DNA from 3 places in the Clostridium hominis genome. Region 1 is predicted to be linked to each of the others. Evidence: a T-box and tRNA genes for the amino acid it is inferred to sense, from the RefSeq annotation. Region 1 holds a T-box; the other regions hold tRNA genes.
The links. A T-box is a leader RNA that pairs with one kind of tRNA and senses whether it is charged. The one in region 1 lies ahead of leuS (leucine--tRNA ligase), so its partner is inferred to be a tRNA-Leu.
Positions count from the first base shown of each region.

Region 2: it encodes a tRNA-Leu, which carries the amino acid that the T-box ahead of leuS (leucine--tRNA ligase) is inferred to sense. The anticodon was not compared.
Region 3: it encodes a tRNA-Leu, which carries the amino acid that the T-box ahead of leuS (leucine--tRNA ligase) is inferred to sense. The anticodon was not compared.

Region 1 covers NZ_JACOOO010000004.1:453,173-457,700, reverse strand. Annotated here, with positions in the region: gene leuS (leucine--tRNA ligase) at 1-1,837, opposite strand, end outside; T-box leader at 2,179-2,349, opposite strand; gene H8S20_RS03805 (YccF domain-containing protein) at 2,542-2,904, shown strand; gene H8S20_RS03800 (NupC/NupG family nucleoside CNT transporter) at 2,972-4,180, shown strand; gene H8S20_RS03795 (response regulator transcription factor) at 4,509-4,528, shown strand, end outside.
Region 2 covers NZ_JACOOO010000022.1:20,610-25,137, reverse strand. Annotated here, with positions in the region: gene H8S20_RS10795 (endo-alpha-N-acetylgalactosaminidase family protein) at 1-2,336, shown strand, start outside; tRNA gene H8S20_RS10790 (tRNA-Leu) at 2,734-2,816, opposite strand; gene H8S20_RS10785 (ZIP family metal transporter) at 3,005-3,823, shown strand; gene H8S20_RS10780 (iron-sulfur cluster assembly scaffold protein) at 4,050-4,528, shown strand, end outside.
Region 3 covers NZ_JACOOO010000047.1:135,724-140,251, forward strand. Annotated here, with positions in the region: gene thrS (threonine--tRNA ligase) at 1-1,677, opposite strand, end outside; T-box leader at 1,820-2,031, opposite strand; tRNA gene H8S20_RS19350 (tRNA-Leu) at 2,252-2,335, shown strand; gene H8S20_RS19355 (hypothetical protein) at 2,536-3,018, shown strand; gene H8S20_RS19360 (LysR family transcriptional regulator) at 3,130-4,014, shown strand; gene H8S20_RS19365 (chromate transporter) at 4,011-4,528, opposite strand, start outside.

The DNA.
Region 1 (4,528 bases):
CACCTTCTGTGTAAGCAAATCCAAACATTAGATACATTCTAAATACATCTGCACCATATTCTTTAATATAATCGTCTGGAGATATAGTATTTCCTTTAGATTTAGACATCTTTAATCCATCTGGTCCTAAGATAAGTCCTTGGTGAGTTAAGCTCTTGAATGGTTCATCAAAGCTTAAGTAACCCATATCTCTTAAAGCTTTAGTTATAAATCTTGCATATAATAAATGCATACAAGCATGCTCTGGTCCACCAACATATTTGTCAACTGGAAGCATCTTATCTACTAATTCTTTATCGAATGCTTTTTCAGTATTTTTATTATCTACATATCTCATTTGATACCAAGATGAACATACGAATGTATCTAAAGTATCAACTTCTCTCTTAGCAGGCTTACCACAGCAAGGACAAGTTGTGTTTACAAACTCTTCACACTTAGCAAGTGGTGACTTACCATCTGGAGCAAATTCTACGTTGTAAGGTAATTGAACTGGAAGATCCTTTTCTGGAACTGGAACAGCACCACAATCTTCACAGTAGATTATTGGAATTGGTGCACCCCAATATCTTTGTCTTGAAACTAACCAGTCTCTTAATCTGTAATTAACTTTAGCAGTACCTAAGTTATTTTCAGCAAGTTTTGCAACTATAGCTTCTTTAGCTTCTTCAGTAGTTAAGCCATCAAATTCACCAGAGTTAACTAGTTTTCCATATTCACAGTATGGAAGTTCTATTTCTTCACCTTTTTTACTTACTATAACTCTCTCTATTGGTAAGTTGAATTTAGTAGCAAAAGCAAAGTCTCTTTCATCGTGAGCAGGAACAGCCATAACAGCACCAGTACCGTAAGTTGCAAGTACGTAGTCACCAACCCATATTGGAACCTCTTTACCATTTATAGGATTTATAGCATATGAGCCAGTGAATACACCAGTTTTTTCTCTTGATAGAGATTGTCTTTCTATATCAGATTGCTTTTTAGCTGCATCTTTATATTCTTCAACTGCATCTTTATTTTCAGCAGTAGTTAATTTGTCTACTAATTCATTTTCAGGAGCTAAAACAACATAAGTAACACCATTTAAAGTATCAACTCTAGTTGTGAATACATCAAAGCTAAGATCTGAATCCTTAACATTGAAAGTAACTTCAGCACCAGTAGATTTTCCAATCCAATGTTTTTGCATAGCAACTGTCTTTTCAGGCCAATCTAAAGTATCTAATTTTTCTAATAGCTCATCAGCATATTCAGTTATTTTGAAGAACCATTGAGTTAAGTCTTTCTTAGTAACTTCAGTTGAACATCTTTCACAAGCACCGTCAAGAACTTGCTCGTTAGCTAAAACTGTATTACAAGATGGACACCAGTTTACAGGAGCTTTCTTTCTGTAAGCTAATCCATTCTTTAATAATTGTAAGAATACCCATTGAGTCCATTTATAATATTCAGGAGTACAAGTTATAACTTCATTTTCCCAGTTAAACATTGCACCCATTGCTTTTAATTGTTCTTCCATAGTCTTGATATTCTTTTCAGTAGAATCCCAAGGATGGATACCTGTTTTAATTGCAAAGTTTTCAGCTGGTAATCCAAAGGCATCAAATCCCATTGGTTGGAATACGTTGTAGCCTTGCATCTTTTTTAATCTTGCCCATGAATCAACAGGTCCATAATTAAACCAGTGACCAGCATGTAATTGGCTTCCTGATGGATAAGAGAACATCTCTAAAACATAAAGCTTTTCACCTTCGTTATCAGGATTAAATTTATAAAGTTCTGTTTCTTCCCACTTATTTTGCCATTTTTTATCGATGGCAGTTCCGTAGTTACTCATATTTAAAACCTCCTAAAACTAGTTAATAGTTAATAATTAATAGATAATAGTTAGTGTAAAAAGATCAGTAAAGCTGACTTTTAAGATTATAATTTTAAAAACCGCATGGCAGTTTTATCAATAATTTTTAACTCTTAACTGTTAATTGTTAATTAAAATAAAAAAAGCCCTCATCTCAATTAAGAGACGAAAGGCATTGTTTCGCGGTACCACTCTTATTAAAACAATTAATAATTAGAAATGTATAATGAAAAATTAAGGAAGAAATTCTTTTGAGAATTTCTGAAAGATAATTTAAAAAACTCTTTAGAGTTTTATCATTAATTCAAAATTTTTCATTTTTAATTAATAATTAAAAAAAGTTTTCACTTAAATCCATAACGGGGACTCCGTACTTGCTTTTGACAAGTAAGCTCCAAGGCAAGTTCCTATACATTCATCACTATCTTACACCAACCGATAGCTCTCTTAAGATTAAATTATACAGTACTACTCCTTATCTTTGCATATACTATTATATATTTTTAATATTACTTTCATAAATTATATATCATATATTATATTATAGTCAAGGAAATGTGATAACTTATAGGATGGATCGCGGAATAAATTACCATATAATAAACTTATTGATATTAAAATAAAAACTTATATAATAGAAAATGTTTTGTAAAAATTTTATTAACAAAATAGGAGGTGAAAAGATGAGTTGTTTAGGAAATATAATATGGATGATATTTGGTGGATTATTTGGGGCGATAGGATGGATATTCACAGGGATATTGTGGTGTATAACTATAGTTGGAATACCGGTAGGTAAGCAATGCTTCAAAATGGCTAAGTTACAATTTGCGTCTTTTGGAAAGGAAGTTACAACAGTAAACGACAGTGGGACTAGCCTTGTTTTAAATATACTTTGGTTAATATTTGGTGGATTTGAGTTATGTATAGCAAATCTTATAAGTGCACTACTTTTATGTATAACAATAGTTGGAATACCATTCGCGGCACAGAGTTTAAAGTTAGCTAAACTATCATTAATGCCATTTGGAAAAGAAGTTAGATAGGTATATTAACATTAGTATTTGCAAATACTAATGTTAAATAATTTTGTACAAAGGAAGAGGAGATACTATGGCAATTTTAAATAGTATATTAGGAATTATTTTTATTTTTTTAGTAGCTTTCTTATTATCTAATAATAAGAAAAAAATTAATTGGAGAACTGTTATAATAGGTTTTTTAATACAATTTGGATTTGCTGTTATAGCACTAAAATGGAGTGTTGGTAAATACGTTTTAGGAAAAGTTGCATTAGGAGTTCAATCAGTAATAAATTATGCTAATGAAGGTGTAAGTTTTATTTTTGGTTCATTATCTAAAGATGGTAGTATATTTGCTGTTAATGTATTATCTGTAATTATTTTTATATCAGCAATAGTTTCTATATTATATTATTTAGGAGTTATGCAATTCGTTATAAAAATAATTGGAGGTGGATTAGCAAAACTTCTAGGAACATCAAAACTAGAAACAATATCTGCTTCAGCTAATATATTTTTAGGGCAAACAGAGGCACCACTTTTAATAAAACCATATGTTGAAAAATTAACTGAGTCAGAGCTTTTTACAGTAATGGTTGGAGGACTTGCATCAGTATCAGGATCTATATTAGTTGGATATTCATTACTTGGGATTCCTATAGAGTATCTTGTATCTGCAAGCTTTATGGCGGCTCCAGCAGGGCTAGTAATATCAAAAATAATACTACCAGAAATTAAAGAAGCAGAAGTAAATAATGAAATAGAGATGGTAAAAGATGATTCTGCTAATGTTGTTGATGCTGCAGCAAAAGGAGCTATAGATGGATTAGGGTTAGTACTTAATATAGCTGCAATTCTTTTAGCATTTGTAGCATTAATAGCTTTAGTAAATGGACTAATTGGATGGGTTGGAGGCTGGTTTGGTTTTGCAGACTTAAGCTTGCAAACTATATTAGGATATATATTCTCACCAGTGGCAGCTGTAATTGGGGTACCTTGGAATGAGGCTGTAACTGCGGGTTCATTAATAGGTCAAAAAGTAATATTAAATGAATTTGTAGCATTTACTAGTTTGTCACCATTAATGGGAACTCTATCAGCTAAAACAGTAGCCATAGTTACATTCTCACTATGTGGGTTTGCTAACATTTCATCAATAGCGATACTTATTGGTGGAATTGGGGGGATGGCTCCAAATAGAAAACATGATATTGCACGTTTAGGATGGAAGGCTGTAGCAGCAGGTACGCTTTGTAATCTTTTAAGTGCAACAATAGCAGGATTATTAATAAGCATATAGAATTAAACTTTGGTGAAGAGAAATGTTATATATATTTAAAGGCAATGCTTTCTAAAGTTAAAAAAATTTGATATTAAATATAAAAAAGTTCAGCAATTGCTGGACTTTTTGTTTTGAAAAAATTAGTTGTGAAGCGAATCCGTAACTTTTAAGAAAAACGTAATATTTATAAAAGCCTTTTGTAAAACTTATGAAGTAGTATATAAATATAGGATTGAGAAAAACGTGTTATAATTACTAGTGGAAACATCTCATTCATATTTCATGAGATGTAAGTTTAATTAACTAAATATAAAATTTAGAATTTCACTTAAGGGGTTGAATTAAATTGGTAAAAAGTAATGTTTT
Region 2 (4,528 bases), on a different contig from region 1:
ATAATAGAGTAATTGATGATGTAATTGAAGGAAATTGGTCAGTAAAACATCATAGTAGGAATACTGGAATAATATATCAAACACTTCCACAAAACTTCCGTTTTGAACCGGGTAAAGTATATAATGTAGAGTTTGATTATCAATCAGGCCCAGATAAGGGATATGCTATGGTTATTGGAGATGGAGTGAACTATACAGCTCCTTCAGAAGATCAATATCTTGAGGCAGCTCATGGAGAAACTAAGCATGTAGAAATGCAAGTAATTGGTAATGGAAGCGGACAAACTTGGATTGGTCTTTATCAAAATGCAAGTAAATCAGGTGAGGGTTCTATGGGACAAACAGATTTCACTTTAGACAACCTTGTAATTACAGAAGATAAAGATGCTTTTGCAGTTACATTATCAAGTACAAATCTTTATAAGGGTGAGACTTCTGAAATATATGGAAGTGGTCTAGATAAAATAGAGTGGAATTCAAGTGATGAAAAAGTAGCAGTTGTAGATAAAGATGCTAATGTTGTAAAAGCAGTAAAGGAAGGAAGTGCAACTATTACAGCAACACTTCCAGATGGAAAAGAAGTTGTATTTGAAATGAACGTTATTGGAGATGTTGTAATAGATATTTCAAGAGAAGAATTTAGTGAAATAAGTTCTAGTGCAAATACAGAACAAGCAACAGGAGAACCAGAAGGAAGTGGAGTAGCTTCTGCAGCTTCAGATGGAAACTCTTCTACCTATTGGCATTCAAGTTGGAATGGATTTACTGTAAGTAAAGAAAATCCAGCTATCCTAACAGTAGATTTAGGAAAAGAAATGAAAATTGGTGGATTTAAGTTCCAACAAAGACCAAGTGCAAACAATGGTATTGTACAACAATTTAAATATGAAGTATTAGATTCAGAAGGAAATGTTTTAGAAGCTTCAGATTCTATTACTGTTTTAAGTTCAGAGATGCAAGGTGGAGCATGGGTAACTGCTAAATTTGAAGAAACACTTAATGCAAAAACAATTAAGATCTATGTAGAAAAAGGTCAAGGTAATTTTGCAGCAATATCAGAAGTTGTACCAATTAGTATACAAAAGGTTGCAGACACAGCAAGCTTAGAAGATGTAACAATGAATATAGGCGGAAAAGTAACCTTAATTCCAACTCATCCAGAAAATACTGTTCTAAAAGGTATTGTATGGAGTTCTTCTGATGAAAATATAGTAATAGTAAATCAAAATGGAGTTGTAACAGCAGTAAAAGCAGGAACTGCTAAGGTTAAAATAACAAATGCAGCAGGGCTAATGGCAGAGGCTACAGTAACTGTTGAAAAGAAGAAATTAGATTATACTGAATTAGAAAAGGCTATAGAAAATTCAGAAAATCTTGATTTAACTAAGTATGAAGATGGAGCTGAAAAGGATGCATTTGTAAAAGCATTAGAAGATGCAAAAGCATTAATTAATAGTGCAGCTTCACAAGAAGAAATCGATAATGCAGTTAAAACTCTTACAGAAGCAAAAGCAGCATTAAAATTACTAGACGAAGTAGAGAATGTTGACAGAAGTGAATTAGGAAATATAATTGCAGAATACGGAAAGATTGACTTAGATAAATATAAAGATGGAGCAGAGAAAGATGCCTTTATAAATGCATTGAAAGCAGCAAAAGATGCATATAATAATGCAACTTCACAAGAAGAAATCGATAATGCAGTGAAAATTCTTACAGAAGCAAAAGCAGCATTAAAATTACTAGACGAAGTAGAGAATGTTGACAGAAGTGAATTAGGAATTGTAATTGCAGAATACGAAAAGATTGACTTAGATAAATATAAAGATGGAGCAGAGAAAGATGCCTTTATAAATGCATTGAAAGCAGCAAAAGATGCATATAATAATGCAGCAACACAAGCAGAAGTAGATAAAGCTCTATCAGCATTAAAGACAGCTAAAGGTAATCTAGTAGAAGTAGCAATAGAAGTACCAGAAGTTTCTAAGGTGGATAAATCTAAGTTAGAGAAGTTCTACAAAGAAATAGTACAATATTATAAAGAAGCAAATCACTCGAAAGAAAACTGGGTAAAATACCAAGACTTATTAAAAATAGCTGATAAAGTTATTAATGATAAAGATGCAACACAAGAAGAAGTAGATAATGCTTTAAATGCTCTTGTTAATATTACAAAATTAATGAATGAGGAACTTGGTAATCCTTCAACGGTTCCAGAGTTGCCAGAAACAGGGGATGAAACTCATGTGAATATATTCATTATTGGATTAGTAATTAGCATACTTGGAGTTTTTGTATTAACTTACAAGAAAAAGAAGTATGAAAATTTAATCTAAATTGATATAGGTATAGATGAAGGGTATGTATGGAATTCTTAATAGAAAGCCATATATACCCTTCTCTTATTTATTCCTTGGAAATTTATAAAAAAGTTTCTTGATTGCTATTGTATACCCATCTTCTAAATTACTTTCAGAACAATCATATATTAGCTTTGTTTTATTAAAATATATAAATTATAAGAGCTAGAATAATGATGAACATTACATAAATATTAACAAAAGAGACAGTAAAATAAATAAAGATTTATTTTAAGATGCTAGTAAAGTTGCTAAAAATCATAAGTAAACAGTAGTTTTATGCAAGTGCTAAGGTGTCCAAGGCATAAAAACAAAAAAAGTCAAACGTGAAAACCTAGTGTTTTCAACGCTTGACTTTTTGCGTTTTGGTAAATGGTGCCGGCAGAGGGAATCGAACCCTCACGGTTTCCCGCATGATTTTGAGTCATGTGCGTCTGCCAGTTCCGCCATGCCGACTTAATAACTTACAGTAGTAATGTTAACATATACCATATAATATTGTCAATATTTTTATATATGTATAAATAGTTAAAAGGTATTTAGTTGTTTTTATAAAGTATAACGTTACTAGGAACTATTTGTAGTAATTTGCAATATATTGTTTATAAGTAGAACTATGTGTATGTAGAAAGGGAAACAAAGGTATGGAGTGGTTTATGGATTTAAATCCAGTTTTACAAGGATTGTTTGCAACAATTTTTACATGGGCGGTTACAGCATTAGGAGCAGGTTTAGTATTTTTCTTTAAAAGTGTTGATAGAAGGATATTAAACACTATGTTAGGTTTTGGTGCAGGAGTAATGGTAGCGGCAAGCTTCTGGTCATTATTAAATCCTTCTATAGAGTTATGTGCAGAACTTGGGTATAGTGAACTTATTTTACCTGCAATTGGCTTTTTTGCTGGAGGCGTGTTTATTATATTAGCTGATAAAATGATGGACAAGTATTCATATGGTGTTATTACCAAACGGGATGAAACAAGTGTTGATTCAGTAGCTAAAAAATATAAAAAGAGTATTTTATTAGTTACTGCTGTTACGCTTCATAATATACCAGAGGGGTTAGCTGTAGGAGTAGCCTTTGGAGGGGTAGCAGCTGGAATTCCAAGTGCATCAATAGGTGCAGCTATTACATTGGCATTAGGTATAGGGCTTCAAAATTTTCCAGAGGGAGCAGCTGTATCACTTCCATTAAGAAGGGATGGATTATCAGTAGGTAAAAGCTTTTTTTATGGGCAATTGTCTGGGCTAGTAGAACCTATAGCAGGAGTTTTGGGTGTTGTTGCAGCTATAACAGTAAGAAGTATGTTACCTTTTTTCTTAGCTTTTTCAGCAGGAGCTATGGTGGCTGTAGTAGGTTCAGAATTGTTGCCAGAAGCATCTATAGAAAATAAAAGTTTGACAACAATAGGATTAATACTTGGCTTTATAACAATGATGGTATTAGATGTTGCATTAGGATAAAGTAAAGAGAAGTATGAAAAAAGTGGTTAATGCCACTTTTTTTAGTATTTAAATTGAATTATTATAGAAAAAAATATAATATATTCTTGTTACATAGTCTTACATCTGTTATTATATTAGATGTAGGATAGATTTATCCCATAGGGATGGATTTTGACCCAGTTATTAAATTTGGCTTTAATCGGACAAGCTGAATGATTTATAAATTAGGGAGGAGAAATATAATATGATGTATTCAAAAGAAGTTGAAGAAATGTGCGTTGTTGCTAAAGGCGCAAATCATGCATGTGCTCCAATTCCAGTAGAAGGAAGATGGGTACAAGCTACTCAAATATCAGACATTTCAGGATTAACTCACGGTATCGGATGGTGTGCTCCACAACAAGGTGCTTGTAAGTTAACTTTAAATGTTAAAGATGGAGTTATCCAAGAAGCATTAGTTGAAACTGTAGGATGTTCAGGTATGACTCACTCAGCTGCTATGGCTTCAGAAATATTACCAGGAAGAACTATATTAGAAGCTTTAAACACAGACTTAGTTTGTGATGCTATAAATACAGCGATGAGAGAATTATTCTTACAAATCGTATACGGAAGATCTCAAACTGCTTTCTCTGAAGGTGGATTACCAATCGGAGCTGGTTTAGAAGATTTAGGTAAGGGATTAAGATCTCAAGTTGGTACTACTTACGGAACTTTAGATAA
Region 3 (4,528 bases), on a different contig from region 1:
ATCAGCATACTTATCTGAAAGAGGTAAAACTTTAGCTTGAACTGGAGCCATCCATGTTGGGAAAGCACCTGCATATTTTTCTATTAAAGTAGCTATAGTTCTTTCATAACATCCAATAGAAGATCTATGGATAACAAATGGTATTTTCTTTTCACCATCTTTATCGATATAGCTCATACCAAGTCTTTCACCTAAAGCAAAGTCAATTTGAACTGTAATTATAGTATCTTCTTTTCCATGAACGTTCTTAGATTGAATATCAAGTTTTGGTCCATAGAATGCAGCTTCGCCTTCAGCTTCAACATAATCTATATTTAAATGATCTAATATAGTTCTCATTTGGTTTTGAGTAGCTTCCCAAGCTTCTGGATTGTTTATATATTTTTCAGTATTTGTTGGATCCCATTTAGAGAATCTGTAAGATATATCTTCTGATATTCCTAAAGTATCCATAACATAGTTTATTAAATCAATAACTTCTTTGAATTCAGATTCGATTTGTTCTGGAGTACAGATTATATGTCCTTCTGAAAGTGTAAATTGTCTAACTCTAGTAAGACCGTGCATTTCCCCAGAAGCTTCTTTTCTGAATAGAGTAGAAGTTTCTGCATATCTTATTGGAAGATCTCTATAACTGTGTTGTTCAGCATTATAAACAGTAAATTGGAATGGGCAAGTCATAGGTCTTAAAGCCATAACTTCTGCATCTTTTTCTTCATCACCTAATACAAACATACCATCTTTATAGTGGCTCCAATGTCCAGAAGCAACAAATAAGTCATTCTTAGACATAAAAGGAGTTTTAGTTAAAACATAGCCTCTTTTTTCTTCTTCATCTTCAATCCATCTTTGAAGAGTTTGGAATAGTTTAGCTCCTTTAGGCATGAATAGTGGAAGCCCTTGACCTACTTTTTCGTCAGTAGTAAAGATTCCAAGTTCTCTACCTAATTTGTTATGATCTCTTTTTTTAGCTTCCTCTAAAGCTGCTAAATGAGCCTCTAAATCTGCGTTCTTTAAGAATGCAGTACCATATATTCTAGAAAGCATCTTGTTCTTTTCGTCACCTTTCCAGTAAGCGCCAGCACTTCTTATAAGCTTGATAGCTTTAATGTTCTTTAATGACATTACATGAGGACCAGCACAAAGGTCAGTGAAATCACCCATCTTGTAGAATGAAATAACTTCATCTTCTGGAAGTTCATTTATTAATTCAACTTTATAAGGCTCATCTTTCATAAGCTCTAAAGCTTCATTTCTAGGAAGTTCAAATCTTTCAATTTGAGGGTTTTCCTTTATTATTTTTTTCATTTCAGCTTCGATTTTTACTAAGTCTTCAGCAGTAAAAGCTTTTTCTACATCAAAGTCATAGTAGAAACCATTAGCTATTGAAGGGCCTATGGCAATCTTAGCTTCAGGGAATAATCTTTTAACAGCTGCAGCTAGCACGTGTGAAATACTATGTCTTACAGCATCCTTTCCTTCTTGAGAATCAAAAGTACATATAGCTAATTCGCAATCTTCATTTAATGGTGTTCTTAAATCAACAACCTTTCCATTAACAATACCACATTGAGAATTTCTAGCTAACCCTTCACTTATAGATTTAGCAACGTCTAAAACTGATGATCCATTTTCAACTTCTTTAATAGATCCGTCTTTTAAAGTAACTTTTATCATATTTAAAATCTCCTTTCGTTTCCTTAAATTTTAATTTTTTGCCCAAAATAGTTTTTAGAATGTTTAATATAATAATATAAAAGCTGATTTATTGTATAAAAAAAGCTCAACGTCACTTTTCTTATACAAAAAAATAGTATAGAAAAGGGACGAGAGCATATAATTCTTCCCGCGGTTCCACCCTTAATTGCCTAAACTAGGCCTCTTAATAAACATCGTAACGTGATGAATACGGACTTGATTAGAGTCACTCAGAGCTGGTCTTCAACTAGTTTCAAATAAAAATACTTACAGCTAATGTATTTTCTCTCTGTAAATGAAATTGTAGTTTACTCGTCTCTTCAACGCTTTAGTATATTTAAGAATAATTATAATTATCTATGTGATTTATGTCAACATTTAGAGGAAAGGAAAATTTTAATGGTTAATAGGTAGTTGCATTAAAAATATACCTTTTATTAGAGGTGAGGTTTGTTTGAAAAATTAAATTAGAATAATTTTGGAAAAAATATAAAATTAATTAGTTAAAGTATTGTAAAACCTTAAATTGAGAGTATAATAGATAATATAGTAAGCAGATGTGGCGAAATTGGCAGACGCACTAGACTTAGGATCTAGCGCCCTTGGCGTGGGGGTTCGACTCCCTTCATCTGCACCATAAAAATCCTCGAATTTATTTCGAGGATTTTTTTATTATTAAAGTATCGTTAATAGTATGCTTTTTATTATTAATTTTTTAGGTGATTACAAAAAAGTACCTAATTGTTAAAAAGTTTTTAAGTTGCTAGAATAAAGACAAATATGAGTGAATCATTAAATGATTTATTTTCATTAATGTATAGTAAGGTGGTAGATTTATTGAATAAACAAAAGATGATAATTTATATATTTTTAGTATTTATTATAGGAGTATTTGGAGGATTGATTATTAATATTAATAAAGATAAAAAAATAGACGATAACAACAAGCACGAAGAAATAGTATCAGGGTATTCTTTTGAGATGACTGATAAAAATGTGATAAATAAAGAATATGACGGAACTTACTTAAAAAGTTTTGTAACTATTGCAGAACAGCAAGATGAATTTATTATAAATTTAAATGGAATAAACAGTGATAGTGAAGTTATGATTATAGATCCTAATAATGGAGATATGAAATGTATGGATTATGAAAATGGAGTATTTACTCTTAAAGCTAGTCTTGATAATGATATAACCTATGGTATTATAATTGATTTTAAATTATCAGGATCAATTAGAGTAGTTAATGACTTAAACTCTGTAGATAAAGATAAGCTTTTTAATGAAATATTAATAGCTTTAGGGTGTGGATTATAAAAAAATGTCAGTGTAGCATTATTTAAATAGATTTTATATCTAAATAAATAGTGCTATTATTTTTTGTTTTTGTAGTATAATCAATTCATATAAAGAGAGAAGGTATGGTATATGAATATAAGACATTTAAAAATTTTTATAACTGTGGCTGATTGTGGAAAAATGAGTGAAGCTGCAGAAAAACTTTTTATATCACAACCATCAGTAAGTCAGGCAATAAAAGAGATAGAAGATTATTATGGGGTTAAATTATTTGAAAGGCTTTCAAAAAAGCTTTATATAACAGACAGTGGGAAATTGCTATTAAGATATGCTAGACACATTGTGGGATCTTTTAATGAAATGGAATCAGCTCTGAAAAATTCAGGAGAAAATATTTGTTTACATATTGGAGCAACTGTTACTGTAGGAACTTGTATGTTAAATGAAATTATAAATAAGTTTGAAGAAGAAAATAAAGATATATCAACTAAGATAGTTGTAAATAATACCAATATTATTGAAAATATGTTATTACATAGTGATTTAGATATAGGAATAGTTGAAGGTAAAGTTGATGATAAGGACTTAGTTAAAATTCCTATATATAATGATAGATTGGTATTAGTAGCAGGTAGAAATCATAATTTTTATTATAAAGATGAAATAAATATAGAGGAACTTACAGGACAGGATATGATTTTTAGAGAAAAGGGGAGCGGAGCTAGAGAAAGCTTTGACTCAATATTAGAAGAAAATAATATATCTGTAAATGAAAAATGGAATAGTAATAATACAGAAGCTATAAAGAATGCTGTTATTGGAGGGCAAGGTTTAGGAATATTATCTACTTTAATAATAGAAAATGAACTTAAAAATGGTACACTACATATAATTCCAATAAGAAATATAGATATTTTAAGAGAAATATGTGTGGTGTACCATAAAGATAAGTTTATATCAGAGCATTTGAAAAAAATAATTGAGTGTATAAAATGCCTAAAAAAAGAATTTTAAAATGCCATATAAGCTATCGTTCCTATTAATCCTGAACCGAAAATAACTAGTATTGGATTAACTTTAAATTTTCTAATGGCGAAAAGACCGAGCGCAAATAATAAAAACTCTATAGGTCTAAAATTTGATAATACTATATCTTGCTTTTCAGCTTGAAAAATAGCAAGAGTTAAGATTGATAGTCCAGCTGAACTTATAAGAGCAACTACTGCAGGACGAAGACTAGCAAGAATAGTTTGAACTCCTCCAAAGTTACGATACTTATAATAGTAATGAGCTAATATAAGACAAATAATAAATGAAGGAATAATACATCCTAAAGTACAAATAAGTGCACCAGGTAAACCAGCTAACCTAGTTCCAACAAATGTTGCAGAGTTAATAGAGATAGGTCCTGGTGTCATCTCAGCAATAGTAATTAAATCAGCAAACTCTTGAAGAGTCATTAATCCATGAACATTTACTATTTGATTTTGAATTAGAGGTATAGCAGCATATCCACCACCGACACTGA